3 regions of the Caulobacter sp. X genome follow, and region 3 is predicted to be linked to each of the others. Evidence: predicted binding sites of a transcription regulator. Region 3 holds the regulator's gene; each other region holds the start of a gene.

Region 1 (5,102 bases), on a different contig from region 3:
CCGGTCATGTCGCGAGCGGCGAACCGCTTGGCGGCGACCATGAGCGCCGGATAGCGACGCGCCGCCGCGACGGGGGCCGCCGCGGCGACGGAGGGTTCCGAGACGCCAAGGGTTCGCGCGAGCGCCGTGGCGAGTTGCGTCGCGAGCGGGGCGGCGGACCGTCGAAGCGCCTGGCTCTCGCCAAAGGACTCGGTGACCTTGAAGGCGTCGCGATAGCGGACCGAGAGGCGGCAGGCGGGGCGCCAACCGCCTCGCCAGGGCGTGATCTCGACGTCGAATCCAGGAACGGGCCCATCCACGCTATCGCGCTGCACGAGCACGGCGGCTTTCTTCATGACGCCGACACGACGACTGGAGGTCCAGCATAGGTCCGTAAACGCCGGCGGGGCCGGCAAGGTCACCGGCTGTCCGCCCGCCATGCGAAAGAAGACGTCTCGCGTGCAATTCGCCGTGCCTTCCATGCGCTCGGCTCGCCAGACGCCAGGCGAGAGTATGGACAGCTCCAGGGCTCCGCCGGAGTCGACGTCGAGCAGACGCTCGGCGGCCGCTCGAACGGCGCGCGGCGGCGCGGCGACCGCTCCTCGGACGATCAAGGTGGGCGCAAGCAGGGCGTTGACGTCAAGCTTGACGAAATCGGAGTGGGTCCGAGCGCGCTGCCGCACTTGGTCGGCGAGCTGGCGACAGGGGGCCAGTTGATCCTGCGGCGCCGCCAGCAATGGCGTCGGCAGGCCGGCGATCACGACCGCCGTAAGGATCGAACGCATCATCTCTCCCTCCGCCTTCAGGTTGTGCCGCCCAGCTCCATCCAGGGCAAGGCGAAGATCATCCGCGACCTCGAGCGTCCAGCATCCGCAAAAGAAATAGGCCGCCTGGCATGGGGTCCAGGCGGCCTGATCGCGGCCGTCGCGGCGGTGGGGCCGCGGGCGTGTTGAAGGCGGGGACCGCCCGTGGCTGAGGCGAGGGCCGCGAAACCCTGGATCGTTTCCGATCGGAAACGATCCAATCTCTTGCCTGAACGCATTTTCTGGCGACGAACCGGTATCCACTTCGTCGGAAAATGCTTGAGCGCGAAGGCTATTCCTCGTCGCCCTCCTCCGGGCCGCCGACCAGAAGCTCTTCCTCGATCTTCTGCGACGACTTGCGGACGGCCGCTTCGATGCTGCTGGCGATGTCCGGATTGTTCTTCAGGAACTCGCGGACATTGTCGCGGCCCTGGCCGATGCGCTGGCTGCCGTACGAGAACCACGAGCCGGCCTTCTCGATGATGCCGGCCTTGACGCCCAGGTCGATGACCTCGCCCAGCTTGGAGATGCCCTCGCCGTACATGATGTCGAACTCGACCTCGCGGAACGGCGGGGCCACCTTGTTCTTGACGACCTTCACGCGGACGTTGTTGCCGATGATCTCGTCACGAACCTTGACCGAGCCGGTGCGGCGGATGTCCAGGCGCACCGAGGCGTAGAACTTCAGCGCGTTGCCGCCGGTGGTCGTTTCCGGGCTGCCGTACATCACCCCGATCTTGTGACGGATCTGGTTGATGAAGATGACGATGGTGTTGGCCTTGTTGATAGAGGCGGTCAGCTTGCGCAGCGCCTGGCTCATCAGGCGCGCCTGCAGGCCCGGCAGGCTGTCGCCCATCTCGCCTTCGATTTCGGCCTTCGGGGTCAGGGCCGCCACGGAGTCGACGACGACGATGTCGACCGCGCCCGAGCGAACCAAGGTGTCGGTGATCTCGAGCGCCTGCTCGCCGTTGTCCGGCTGGGAGACCAGCAGGTTGTCGAGATTGACGCCAAGCTTGTAGGCGTAGGACGGGTCCAGCGCGTGCTCGGCGTCGACGAAGGCTGCGGTGCCGCCGGCCTTCTGCACCTCGGCCACGACGTGCAGGGCCAGGGTGGTCTTGCCCGAGCTTTCCGGACCGTAGACCTCGACGATCCGCCCCTTAGGTAGGCCGCCGATGCCGAGCGCGATGTCGAGACCGAGCGAGCCGGTCGAAACCGACTCCATCTCGACCTTGCCCTTTTCGCCCAGCTTCATCACCGAGCCCTTGCCGAACGCGCGGTCGATCTGGGCGAGAGCCGCCTCTAGCGCGCGTTGCTTATCGCCTTCTTCCTTGGCCACGAGTTTCAAAGCCGCCTGACTGGTCATTGTTGGTCCGCCCTCTATCCCATGATTCCGGTGGGTCGCCCGGCGCTTCCAGCGCCCTGTCGAAACGACCTGTGGAACACCCTTAATGCGTACCGCCTTTGTTCCATGTTCGCAAGATGTTCTCACACGCAGAAACGTCCGTTTCTGTCGTAGACCGCGCGCCCTTGAAAAAATGGGCTGGGGTTGAGCCCCTAAACCCAGGGTTTGCAACCGGTCCTTAAGCCAATTGTGGAAGCTTCCAGGTCAGTCTTGGAGAAGGCCGCCTTGTCGATCGATCCCCGCCGCTTGTTGGGCCTCGCCTTCGCCAGCGCCGACCTTCTGGTCGAGCTGCGGGACGGCCAGGTTCGCCTGGTGCTCGGCGCGGCGCAGCGGATCATGGGCCGAAGCGAAGCGGCCTTGACCGGCGCGGCCTGGACCAGCCTCTTCCATCCCGATGATCGCCCGCTGATGGCGTCCGTGCTGGCGTCCGCCGACGATGGCCAGCGTCGCGGTCCGATCGTGCTTCGCCTGGCCGACGACGAGACGCGCCATGTCGGCGTCATCCTGCGCGCGCTTCCCGAGAACGAAGGCCGCATCTCCTGCGCGGTCACCGTCGCCCACGCTTCGGCCCCGGCCCTGAAGCCTGGCGAACTGCAGCCGCGCGAGTCGTTCGACGACATCGCCAAGGGCCTGTTCGAGGCGGCCCGCGCCACCGGCATGGAGCTGGAGCTGGCGATGGTCGAGTTCGCTGGGCTCGGCGCCATGCGCGACGGCCTCTCGCCCAGCGAAGCGGCCGAGCTGGACGTCCGCGTGGCCGGCGCGGTGCGCGCGGAGGCCCACGGCGGCTCGGCGGCGACCCAGCTGTCGCAGGACCGCTTCGCTCTGGTGCGGTCTCGCGACGAGCAGTCCGAGACCATGCTCAAGCGTCTGAGCCAGATCGTGAACACCGAGGCCAAGGCGCATGTCGTGCCTCTGGACAACGCCTCGCCGCCGTCGCGAGCGCTGCGAGCGCTGCGCTACGCGCTGGATGATTTCCTGCGCGGCGGCCTGAAGGACGGCCCGCCCGCCAATCTCACCGAGGCGATGAACCGCTCGGTCAAGCGCACCCTGGCCCAGGCCGGCGCGCTGAGCGCGGTGATCACCCAGCGCCGCTTCAGCCTGGCCTTCCAGCCGGTCGTCGCCATGGCTACGGGCCTGGCGCATCACCACGAGGCCCTGGTCCGCTTCGAGGACGGCGCCAGCCCCTTCGCCATGATCCGCATGGCCGAGGAGTTCGACCTGATCGAGGAGCTCGACAAGGTCGTGGTGGAACAGGTGATCAAACGCCTGGCCAACGACTACGACGGCAAGCTGAAGCTGGCGGTGAACATCTCGGGCCGCACGATCGTCTCCGAGACCTTTGTCGATCATATCGACCGGATGCTGGCCCGCTTCGACGAGGTGAAGGGCCGCCTGATCTTCGAGATCACCGAAACCTCGGCGATCGACGACCTGCCGTTCGCCAACCAGAACATCCAGGCGCTGCGCTCGATGGGCTCGATGGTGTGCCTGGACGACTTCGGCGCCGGTTCGGCCTCGTTCGCCTATCTGCAGCAGCTGAACCTGGACATCGTGAAGATCGACGGGCGCTATGTCCGCGAGCTGGCCGACAACAGCCGCGACGGGGCCATGGTCCGTCACCTGGTGCAGATGTGCCGGGACCTCAAGATCCGCACCGTGGCCGAGATGGTCGAGACGCCGGAAGTCGAAGACATCGTCCGCAACGCCGGCGTCGACTTCGCTCAAGGCTGGCTCTACGGCAAGGCGGCGGAAAAGCCCTCCCCCGCCCTGCGAACCACCACCCCCGTCCGCGCCATGGCGCGGCGCGCGGGCGCTTCCGAGAGCTGGGGATAGAGGAGCGCCTCCCCTTTCGAGGAGGCGCCATACCCCTTAGGCCTTGCCGCCCTTGGAGACGATGTAGTTATCGACGACCTGTTCGAGCACGGTCAGCGGCGTGCTGCCCGATAGCAGCGCGGCGTCGTGGAACTCGCGGATATCAAACTTCTTGCCCAGCGCCTTCTGGGCCTTGGCGCGGGCGCGCAGGAAGACGATCTTGCCGATCATGTAGCTGCAGGCCTGGCCCGGCCACACGACATAGCGCTCGATCTCGGTGGTCGTGCCGCTTTCCTCGTCGCCCATCGTCTCAGCCATGTACTTGATGGCCTGTTCGCGGCTCCACTTCTTGTGGTGCATGCCGCTGTCGACGACCAGGCGCACGGCGCGGAACAGGGCGTCGTGCAGCATGCCGATCTGGCCGCGCGGATCGTTCTTGTAGATGCCCATCTCCACGGCGAGCTGCTCGGAATAGAGCGCCCAGCCCTCGGCGTAGCCCGAGAAACCGACGATCTTGCGGATCAGCGGCAAGCCCTGGGCCTCGTTGGACAGCGACAACTGCAGGTGGTGCCCCGGGACGCCTTCGTGCACCGTCAGGGTGGTCAGGGTGTACTTGGCCTGCTCCTTGGTGTCGCGCAGGTTGATCCAGTAGATCCCCGGGCGCTTCCCATCCAGCGAGGGCGAGTTGTAGTAGCCGCCCGGCGCGCCCGCCTCGATGGCCTTAGGCACGCGGCGGATTTCCAGCGGCGCCTTGGGCAGCTGGCCGAAATAGGCCGGCAGCTGCTTCTGGATCCAGGCGGCCTTGGCGTTGAGATCCTTGATCAGCTGCTCCTTGGCCTCGTCGGTGTTCGGATAGAAGTCCTCGCCCAGCTTGCGCATGCGGTCGCCGACCGTGCCCTTCGTCATGCCGATCTTCTTGAACAGCTTGTCGGCCTCGGCCTCGATCGACTTGACCATGTCGAGGCCCAACTGGTGGATCTCGTCCGGCGTCAGGGTCGCGGTCGTGTAGTTCTTCAGGGACAGGGCGTAGTAGTCCGCGCCGTCCTTCAGCCGCCAGACCCCCGCGTCATGCGTGGCCTTGGGACGGATGCTTTCCATCAGCGCTA
Region 2 (5,102 bases), on a different contig from region 3:
AGCGCCGCCTGGGCCGGCCACGAATTCCAGGACGCCCGCTTCCTGTGGCCCCGCGCCTTCTCCGACCTCGCCGACGAGTACGACCGCCGCTACGGGCTGAGATACGAGCACCTGATGGGCATCGCCGAGGTCAACTTCGCCAACGGCCGGCGCAACCCCAACGCCCAGACGCGGAGCTGGGACTTCGGCCCCGACGCCTTCACCGCCGACGACGCCGCCAATCCGGTGGTCGAGGGCCGCACGCGCAAGCAGGACTGCGGCCAGGTCACCGACGGGACGGCCGTGGTGTTCCTGGCGTCCGAGCGGCGCGCCAAGGCCTACGCCTTCCGACGCGGAATCCCGCTGGAGAGCATTCCGCGCATCAAGGGCTGGGGCCATCGCTCGGCGCCGCTCAGCTACGCCCGCAAGGTCGAGGCCAGCCGGGAGGCGCCTTACGTCTTCCCGCAGGTGCGCCGGGCGATCCTGGACGCTCGCGCCCGGGCCGGGATCGCGCCGGACGTCTCGGGGATCGACGCGGTCGAGACCCACGACTGCTTCACCGCAACCGAATACATGGCCATCGACCATCTGGGCCTGACCGCCCCCGGCGAAAGCTGGAAGGCGATCGAGGCGGGCGACATCGCCATGGGCGGCAAGCTGCCGATCAATCCCTCGGGCGGTTTGATCGGGACCGGCCATCCGGTCGGCGCGACCGGCGTGCGGATGCTGCTGGACGCCTGGAAGCAGACGTCCGGCCGGGCTGGGGACTACCAGGTCGAGGGCGCCAAGACGGTGCAGACCCTGAACATTGGCGGCTCGACCACGACGACGGTGAGTTTCGTCGTGGGGACGTAGGGTCAAAATCCTCCCCCTCGCGGGGGAGGTGGCGCGAAGCGCCGGAGGGGGAAGTTCTGCTGACCTTGCCTCTTCCCCCTCCGTCGGCTGCGCCGACACCTCCCCCGCTAGGGGAGGATCCATTTCCCGCGTCGCCTCGTATCACCCGCACCCACTCATCCGAGCCGCCCATGCCCATCCTCACCACTCTCGCCGTCAACGCCGTCGTCTCGGCGGTCGCGTTCCTCGCCCTGTGGGCCGTCAGCCTGCGGACGCGGGACGTCAGCTTCATCGACGCCTGGTGGGGCCCGAGCATGGCGCTGCTGGCCTGGAGCACCCTGCTGCAGGGACCGCGCACGCCGCATGGCCTGCTGCTCACGGGCCTCTGCACCCTGTGGGCGGCGCGGCTGGGGATCTACCTGCTGTGGCGCTGGCGCAAGCACGGCGCGGACCGGCGCTATGTCGCGATCTTCGCCCACTACGAGAAGACCAAGCGGTGGAACTTCGCCACCACCTCGCTGATCATCGTCTTCGGCTTGCAGGCGGTGTTGAGCTTCTTCGTCGCCCTGCCGGTGCAGCTGGGCCAGGGGCCCGGCCCGCTGGGAGCCCTCGCCTATGCCGGCGCGGCGCTGGCGATCGTCGGCATTCTGTTCGAGACCATCGGCGACGCGCAACTGACCGCCTTCAAGGCCAATCCGGACAACGCCGGCAAGGTCATGGACAAGGGCCTGTGGCGCTACACCCGCCACCCGAACTATTTCGGCGACGCCTGCGTCTGGTGGGGTCTCTATTTGATCGCCGCCGAGACGGGCCTGGGCGCCTGGGCCCTGCCGGGGCCGGTGCTGATCACCTTCCTGCTGACCAAGTGGAGCGGCGTGCCGACCACCGAGGGCAAGATGAAGAAGTCCAAGCCCGGCTATGCGGAGTACGTCGCGCGGACCAGCGGGTTCGTGCCGTGGTTTCCCCGGAATAACCCTCTCCCAGAGGGAGAGGGCGGGGCGCGCCGCTGAAGGCGGTGGGAGGGTGAAAGGGGGGGGGGGGCGGTTGAGGGCTTTAACCCCTCACCCTCCCGCGCTGCGCGCGGGTCCCTCCCTCTCCCCGGGGGAGAGGGTTTCTCAGCCTCCCAGCTTCTCGATCAGCGCCATCGCCGCCGCCGGATTGCGCACCTTCGCGCCGGCGATGAAGTAGGCGAACACATCCCCGCGCTTGGCCCACTCGCGCGCCTGCTTCACCACCCCGTCCAGCTCCTCCGAACTCATCCCCGTCGGCTCGTCCTCCTTGCTCGACATCAGCCGGGCGTAGGTGAAGTCGGCGGTCGGCTGGTCGATGCAGGGCCAGGTCGGCTCCTCGTCGTCGACGGCGTAGACGATGGCCGCGCCGTACTGGGCGGCCAAGTCGTAGAACTCCTGGCAGGCGAAGGTCGGGTTGCGGACCTCCAGCGCGTGGCGCAGGCGCAAGCCCTTCAGCTCCTTCGGCAGCAATTTTAGGAAACCCTCGAAATCCGCCGGATCGAACTTCTTCGTCCCCATGAACTGCCAGTTGATGGGGCCGAGCTTCGGACCCAGCTCCTCCAGGCCCTGGGACAGGAATTTCTCGAGGGAATCGTTGTTCTCCGACAGCACGCGACGGTTGGTGCAGAACCGGCTGGCCTTGACCGCGAACACGAAGTCGTCCGGGGTCTCGTCGCGCCACTTCTGCCAGCTGTTGGGCTTGAAGGTCGAATAGTAGGTGCCGTTGATCTCGATGCTGGTCAGCTTGGACGACGCGTATTTCAGCTCGTCCTTCTGCTTGAGATCGTCCGGATAGAACGTCCCGCGCCACGGCTCGAACGTCCAGCCGCCAATGCCGGTTCGGATCTTGCCCATGCGTGCGTGTTCCCTGGATGTTCTCCGCGGAAACTAGGCGAGGTTTCGCGGGGCGTCGAGAGGCAATAGCGCCCCCTCCGTCACGATGCTGACGCATCGCGCCACCTCCCCCGCTGTGCGGGTGAGGAGGAGCTTCATCCTCCCCCGTGTAACGGGGGAGGGGGACCGCGAAGCGGTGGAGGGGGCGCTTACGCCGCCCTCAACACTCCACCCGGTTCACCGACAGCCCCACCGCCAGACCCCCCATCGAAGTCTCCTTGTAGATCTCGTTCATGTCCTCGCCGGTGCGCTTCATCGTGGCGATGACCTTGTCGAGGGACACGCTGTGCTGACCGTCGCCCAGCAGGGCCAGGCGGGCGGCGTCGATGGCCTTGATGGCGCCCATGGCGTTGCGTTCGATGCAGGGGATTTGCACCAGGCCGCCGATCGGGTCGCAGGTGAGGCCGAGATTGTGCTCCATGCCGATCTCGGCCGCGTTCTCGATCTGGGCGTTGGTCCCGCCCAGCGCCGCCGCCAGCCCAGCCGCCGCCATCGAGCAGGCCACGCCCACCTCGCCCTGGCAGCCGACCTCGGCGCCGCTGATCGAGGCGTTCATCTTGTAGAGCGCGCCGATCGCCGCGGCCGTCAGCAGGAAGACCCGGACCTGTTCGGGCGAGCCGTTGTGGAAGCGGACGAAGAAGCGCAGCACCGCCGGGATCAGCCCCGCCGCGCCATTGGTCGGGGCGGTGACGACGCGACCGCCAGCGGCGTTCTCCTCGTTGACCGCCATGGCCCACAGGTTGACGAAGTCCATGGCCGCCAGCGGGTCGCTGATCTGGCGCTCCATGCGGCCCTGGATGGTCTGGTGGATCTGGCGGGCCCGCCGCTTGACGGTCAGGCCGCCGGGCAACACGCCGTCCTGGCGCATGCCGCGATCGATGCAAGCCTCCATGGCGCCGAAGATGCGGTCGAGGCCGGCGTTCATCTCGCCCTGGCTTATCCGCGCCTGCTCGTTGGCGGCCATCACCTGGGCGATGGTCAGCTTGGCGTCCTCGGCGCGCTCCAGCAGGTCGGCCGAGCTCTCGAACGGGTAGGGGACCGGCGGGCCGTCCTCGGGCGGGGTGTTGCGGCCCATCTCGCTTTCGTCGCGGACGAAGCCGCCGCCGACCGAGAAATAGGTCCGCTCGCCGAGCGGCGCGCCGGCCTTGTCATAGGCGACGAAGGTCAGGCCGTTGGGATGCTGCGGCAGGCGCTCGTGGCCCAGCCAGACGATGTCCTTGGCCTCGTCGAAGGCGATGTCGACGCCCTCTCCCCCTTGGGCGCCGCCCAGCTTCAGCGATTGGGTCGCCTGGACCTCCAGCAGGGCCGCGTCGCCGGCGTCGGGATCGAGATCGGCGGGGACGAAGCCCATCAGCCCCAGGATCACGGCCCGATCGGTGGCGTGGCCGCGACCGGTCAGGGCCAGCGAGGCGTAGAGCCGCGTCTCGATCCGCGCGACCTGCTCCAGTTGGCCCGCCGCGCGCAGGCGCGCGACGAACAGCCCCGCGGCCGTCATCGGCCCCATGGTGTGACTGCTCGACGGGCCGACGCCGAGTTTGAAGAGGTCGAAGACGGAGGCGGTCATGGGGGATTTCGCAAACTCAAGATGTCATCCCGGAAGCCTCGCTAGAGGCTATCCGGGACCCAGGGGCCGCGCGCGTGGCGCTTTGTCACCCCCCTGGGTCCCGGCTCTACGCTGCGCTCCGGCCGGGATGACACGGGAAGGAGCGCTTGGGGTCGAACCCTACTTCCGCTGCGCCGCCGTGGCGTCGCGCAGGGCCTTGAACTCCGAGCCCGCCTGCCATTGCGGCCAGACGCGGCTGTTGGCCAGGTCCGCGCCGATCTCGTAGACGAGGCCAAGGTCGGCGGCCTGGCCCGAGAGATCCCAGTCGGCCGACCACTCGTCGGCGGGCTGGTGGTAGCGCTTCTCGACATAGTCGTTCTCGGCCTTCTCGCCGGCTTCCTTGCCGCCGTTGACCAGGTCCGTGCCCGAACCGATCGAGATGGCCGGCACGCCGCGCTTGGCGAACGGGAAGTGGTCCGAGCGGTAGAAGTGGCCGGCCTGCGGCGCGGGGTCGGGCGAGAAGTAGCGACCCTTGGCCTTGGCCTTGGCGACCAGCATGTCCTGCAGGTCGACCTTGCCGTCGCCCGAGGTGGTGACGTCCTTGGCCGGACCGGCGGCCGACAGGGCGTCGATGTTGATGTCGCCCACCGTCTTGGCCAGCGGGAACAGCGGATTGGCGCCGTAGTATTCCGAGCCCAGCAAGCCCTTTTCCTCGGCGGTCACGGCCAGGAACAGGATCGAGCGCTGCGGGGCGGGCTGGCTCTTGAAGGCGCGGGCCAGCTCGAGCAGGGCGGCGACGCCGTCGGCGTTGTCGACCGCGCCGTTGTAGATCTTGTCGCCGC
Region 3 (5,102 bases):
CTCCGCGCCCCGCTTCGTCGAGCCGATCGCTAGGGCGCTGGGCGCCCTGGGGGCTGAACGCGCCTGGTCGGTGCACGGTTCAGGTCTGGACGAGCTGACCACCACCGGCGAGACCGAGGTCGCCGAGTGGCGCGACGGGCGCATGCATCTGTTCACGATCACGCCCGAGGCCGTCGGCCTGCCGCGCGCCTCGCTGTCGGACATCACGGGCGGCGATCCCGCCTTCAACGCCGCCGCCCTGACCCGCCTGTTCGACGGCGAGAAGGGCGCCTACCGCGACATCGTGCTGCTGAACGCCGCCGCGGCCTTCCTGGTCGCCGACAAGGTCGAGACCCTGGTCGAGGGCATCGAATTGGCGGCCGACGTCATCGACGAGGGCCGCGCCCGCGCCGCCCTGGACGGCCTGGTGGCCGCTACGAATACGGAAGTCCCCGCGTGACCGATATCCTGGCCAAGATCGCCGCCTACAAGCGCGAGGACGTCGCCGGCCGCAAGGCCGCGCGCTCGCAGGCCGATGTCGACGCCGCCGCCAAGGCGGCCTCCGCCCCCCGCGGCTTCAAGGCGGCGCTGGAAGCCAAGCACACGCCGGGAAAGCTGTCGCTGATCGCCGAGATCAAGAAGGCCTCGCCGTCCAAGGGTCTGATCCGCGAGGACTTCGACCCGCCGGTCCTGGCCAAGGCCTATGAGGCCGGCGGCGCGGCCTGCCTGTCGGTCCTGACCGACGGTCCGAGCTTCCAGGGCGCGGACGACTATCTCGTGGCGGCCCGCGCGGCGACCGCCCTGCCCTGCATCCGCAAGGACTTTCTCGTTGACCCCTGGCAGGTGGCCGAAAGCCGCGCGCTGGGCGCCGACGCGATCCTAGTGATCCTGGCCATGATCGACGACGTCCTGGCCGCCGAACTGATGTCGGAAGCCAAGCGCCTGGGCATGGATGCTTTGGTCGAAGTCCACGATGAAGCCGAGATGGCGCGCGCCGGCGCCTTGGGCTCGGATCTTGTTGGGATCAACAACCGCGACCTGAAAAGCTTCGTCGTCGACCTCGCTGTCACCGAGCGTCTGGCCGCCCAGGCTCCGAAAGACGCCCTTCTGGTCACCGAGAGCGGCGTCTTCACCCACGCCGACGTCGTGCGGATGGAGGCCACCGGCGCCAAGGCCATGCTGGTCGGCGAGAGCCTGATGCGACATGCTGACGTGACGGCCGCCACGCGAATTCTGATAGGCTGAGCTTGAGCTCAACCTTGGCTCGGCCTGGAAAAGACCGCATGAACTGGCTCGCCCGCGTGGTGAAATGGGCCCTCTCGGCGCATTTCAAGCTCCGCGGCTGGCGCATCGAAGGCGCGCCGCCGGAGACGCGGAAGTTCGTCATCATCGCCGCCCCGCACACCAGCAACTGGGACTTCGTCTATTTCGTCGGCGCGGCCGACGCCCTGGACCTGAAGCTCAGCTTCATCGGCAAGGCGTCGCTGTTCAAGAAGCCGTTCGATCAGATGATGCGAGACCTGGGCGGCATTCCCCTGGACCGCGAGCGCTCCAAGGACATGGTCAGGGCCATGATCGAGGAGTTCGCGCGCCGCGACGAGTTCATGCTGACGATCGCGCCGGAAGGCACGCGGGGCAAGGCGCGTCAGTGGAAGACCGGGTTCTACCACATAGCCAAAGGCGCCGGCGTGCCGATGGTTCTGGGCATGATGGACTATCGCCGAAAGGTGGTTGGCTTGGGTCCGGCCATCTACCCAACGGGCGACTACGAAGCCGATATGCGCAAGATCATGAGCTTCTACGAGGGCTGCACGCCGAAGTTCCCGGAGATGGCGACGCGCTTCGAAGACCTGGTTGATTCGGCCGCGACGCCGCCTCAAGACCGCTGAGAATCCCCGCAATTCCTGGCCTGAACACAGGGGGAACAGCGTCAACTTGACATTAAGGAAGAACGCCTAGAGAACATTCTCCAAGGTTTGCGGTTTGTTCCGCGCTCCAGCCGAGGTCGACATGCTCACCCGCAAGCAGCACGAACTGCTGATGTTCATCCACGAGCGGATCAAGGAGACCGGCGTCTCCCCGTCCTTCGACGAGATGAAGGAGGCGCTCGACCTGGCGTCGAAGTCCGGCATCCACCGCCTGATCACGGCGCTGGAGGAACGCGGCTTCATCCGCCGTCTGGCCCACCGGGCCCGCGCGCTGGAAGTGGTGAAGCTGCCGCAACAGGCGACGACCGCCGCCCCGCCCAAGGGCCGCGGCGCGTTCCGCCCGCAAGTGTTCGAAGGCGGCGGCGCGCCGCCCGCCACGGCCCCCGCGCCGGCCGCCAACGACAGTCGCGAACTACCGATCCTGGGCCGCATCGCCGCGGGCACCCCGATCGACGCCATCCAGCACGAGCGCGAGCGCCTGCCGGTGCCCGAGGCCATGCTGGGCAATGGCGAGCACTATGTCCTCGAGGTCCAAGGGGACTCGATGATCGAGGCCGGCATCCTCGACGGCGACTATGTGATCATCAAGAAGGGCGACACCGCCACCTCGGGCGAGATCGTCGTCGCCCTGGTCGGCGAGGAAGCCACGCTGAAGCGCCTGCGCAAGAAGGGCGGCTCGATCGCCCTGGAAGCCGCCAACCCGAAGTACGAGACCCGTATCTTCGGCCCTGACCAGGTCGAGGTGCAAGGCAAGCTGGTGGGCCTGATCCGCCGGTATCACTAGGGATTGGGTGCAGCGGAAAGCTGGGACACCGAGACGTCTCGAATTTAAGGCCCCGACCTCAGGCGAGGATCGGGGCCTTACCTTGTGGGGAGCCCTACAGCCGCCCCTCCTCCGCCAAGCGCTTGGCGGCGGCGTCGAAGCCCTTCCAGGCGGCGGCCGCGAGAGCGCCGCCCGTGCTGACGCGGCGCACGCCCAAGGCGGCGAGGCTGTCGACTGTCATCTCCGGTCCCCACAGCAGGACGTTCAAGGGCTTGGGCGCCACGGCCTGCACGAGAGCCTTGATCTCCTCCGGATCGGTCACGGCGGGCGCATAAAGGCAGTCCGCGCCGGCCTCGGCATAGGCCTTCAGGCGCTCCAGGATCTGGCCTAAGTCCCGCACGCCGCGCAGATAGCCTTCGGCGCGTCCAACGAGGATCACGTCCTGGCCCGAGGCGTCGATCGCCCGGCGCGCCGCCTTGAGCCGCTCCACGGCCGTCGGCAGGTCGTAAAGGCCCGAGCCCGACCAGTCCTCGATCGACAGGCCCGCGACGCCGGCGTCAATCGCCAAGGTCACGCTCTCGCCCACGCCCTCCGCGGTGTCGGAAAAGCCGTTCTCGAAGTCGGCGTTCACTGGCAGCTCTGTCGCGGCGCACAGCATACGCAAGTGGGTGATGACCTCCTCGCGGGTGATCTGGCCATCGTCCTTGCCCAGGGACCAGGCCGCGCCGGCGCTGGTCGAGGCCAGGGCCTTGAAGCCCAGCTTCTCTAGCCGACGCGCGCTCCCGGCGTCCCACGGATTGGGGAGTGTGAAGCAGCCCTGGGCGTGCAGGGCGCGGAAGGCGACGCGGCGGGCGGCGAACGGGTTGGACATGGCGAGACCTCCAGACTTTCCACCGAACCTCTAGCGGCCTTCGACGTCATCCGCTGTCAGCAGCCGGCTCCAAGGACGATCGCCGCGCAAGGGCTGCGCCCAGACGATCCGCCAGCCGTCGGCGCGATGATAGAGCTCAGCGGCCCCGCCCCGCGCGAAATCCTCCGCCGTCAGCAGGACGGTGTCGGCGCAGAGCGGCGGAATGCGTTCCGGCGCCACGGCGCGAACCACCACGACCTCGCTATTGACGCACAGGCCCGACAGGGTCTCGGCGTCGGGCGTCGCTCGGCTCCAGGCCAGGGACAGTCGCACCGGCGCGCCCAAGCCAGGCGCGCAGATGCGTTTGTCGCAGGCGTAGAGGTTCCAGGTCGTCGGCGTCAGGCCCCGCCTTCGCGCCCAAAGCTCCGCGCCGAACCGCTTGGCGTCCGTGCGCAGCAGGATGGCCGCGTCTCCGGATCGCACGGCGGCCGTCGCCCCATCGGCGGCGATCCAGGCGTCGGGCGGCGCGGGTCTCGGCCAGAGCGCCACGGCCAGCGCCATCGGCGCGCCCACCCAGCGCAGGCGGCCCTTCCACAAGCACAGGAGCATCAGCCCCAAGAAGGCGATGACCAGCACCTGCGGCGGCGCGCTCGCCACGATCTGCTGCGCGCCATGGGCGTCGGCGAAGCCATTGGCGACGCCGACCATCGCATCGACGCCCCAGCCGGCCACGGCCAGGAACGGCGCGCCCAGGCCGAACGGCTCGAGCAGCGTGCCGATCGCCAGGAACGGCATGATCACGAACGAGGACAGAGGCGCGACCGCCAAATTGGCCGGCAAGCCCCAAACAGCGACGCGGTTGAAATGCTGCATGGCGAACGGCGCTGTCGCCAGGCCCGCCACCAGGCTGGCGGCGACGCTAGCGGCCAGCCAGGTGATGCCGGCCTGGGGCCAACGGATCCACCAAGGCGTCGAGATCTCCTTGACCGGACGCGGCCAGCCTTCGGCCAGAGCCACCAGGGCCGCGGTGGCCGCGAATGACATCTGAAAGCCCGGCTCGCCGGCCGTCTCCGGCTTCAGCGCCAGGATCAGCAGGGCCGCCACGGCCAGGCCATGCAGGGTGATGGCGCGGCGATCGAACAGGATAGCGAGGAAAGCGACGCTGGCCGTGATCGCCGCGCGCTCGGCTGGCGGCGGCGCACCGGAGATCACCAGATAGCCGAGCACGGCGACGAGGCCCGCGCCGGCGGCGATCTTCTTGCCCGGCGCCCGGAGCGCCAGCCAAGGCCAGGCGGCGACGCCCAGGCGCACCGCGCCGAACACGAACCCGCCGACGATCGCCATGTGCAGCCCGGAGATCGACAGGATGTGCGCCAGGCCCGAGGCTCGCATGGCGTCGGTCTGCTCCTGCGTGATCCAGGCCTCGTGCCCGGTCACCATGGCCGCGCCAATCCCGCCGCTGGTCGGGCCCATCCGCGCCAGGATCCGCTGCGCGAGGCTCCATCGAAAGGCGTTGATCGCCATGACGACCCGCAGTCGAACCGGCGGCGGGTCCAGCCGCGCGTCCGCGAGCTCTCCGATC

Evidence for each region. The regulator LexA, encoded in region 3, represses DNA repair genes until DNA is damaged. The targets are predictions, from matches to a motif close to ATGTTCNCNANNTGTTCT.
Region 1: recA (recombinase RecA) is a predicted target of LexA. The motif match lies at 2,251-2,268, and genes of this name have one in related genera.
Region 2: CSW60_RS15670 (DUF72 domain-containing protein) is a predicted target of LexA. The motif match lies at 2,685-2,702, and genes of this name have one in related genera.

What each region holds. Positions count from the first base shown of each region.
Region 1 is NZ_PEGF01000002.1:1,224,844-1,229,945, reverse strand. Features, by position in the region: gene CSW60_RS18145 (hypothetical protein) at 1-764, opposite strand, end outside; gene recA (recombinase RecA) at 1,075-2,145, opposite strand; gene CSW60_RS18135 (EAL domain-containing protein) at 2,410-4,017, shown strand; gene CSW60_RS18130 (DUF885 family protein) at 4,054-5,102, opposite strand, start outside.
Region 2 is NZ_PEGF01000002.1:719,846-724,947, forward strand. Features, by position in the region: gene CSW60_RS15660 (acetyl-CoA acetyltransferase) at 1-834, shown strand, start outside; partial or broken gene CSW60_RS15665 (DUF1295 domain-containing protein) at 863-1,823, shown strand; gene CSW60_RS15670 (DUF72 domain-containing protein) at 1,929-2,678, opposite strand; partial or broken gene CSW60_RS24395 (hypothetical protein) at 2,800-2,877, shown strand; gene CSW60_RS15675 (L-serine ammonia-lyase) at 2,878-4,281, opposite strand; gene CSW60_RS15680 (M28 family metallopeptidase) at 4,441-5,102, opposite strand, start outside.
Region 3 is NZ_PEGF01000001.1:477,071-482,172, forward strand. Features, by position in the region: gene trpD (anthranilate phosphoribosyltransferase) at 1-439, shown strand, start outside; gene trpC (indole-3-glycerol phosphate synthase TrpC) at 436-1,224, shown strand; gene CSW60_RS02055 (lysophospholipid acyltransferase family protein) at 1,263-1,868, shown strand; gene lexA (transcriptional repressor LexA) at 1,990-2,691, shown strand; gene CSW60_RS02065 (oxaloacetate decarboxylase) at 2,786-3,541, opposite strand; gene CSW60_RS02070 (ComEC/Rec2 family competence protein) at 3,572-5,102, opposite strand, start outside.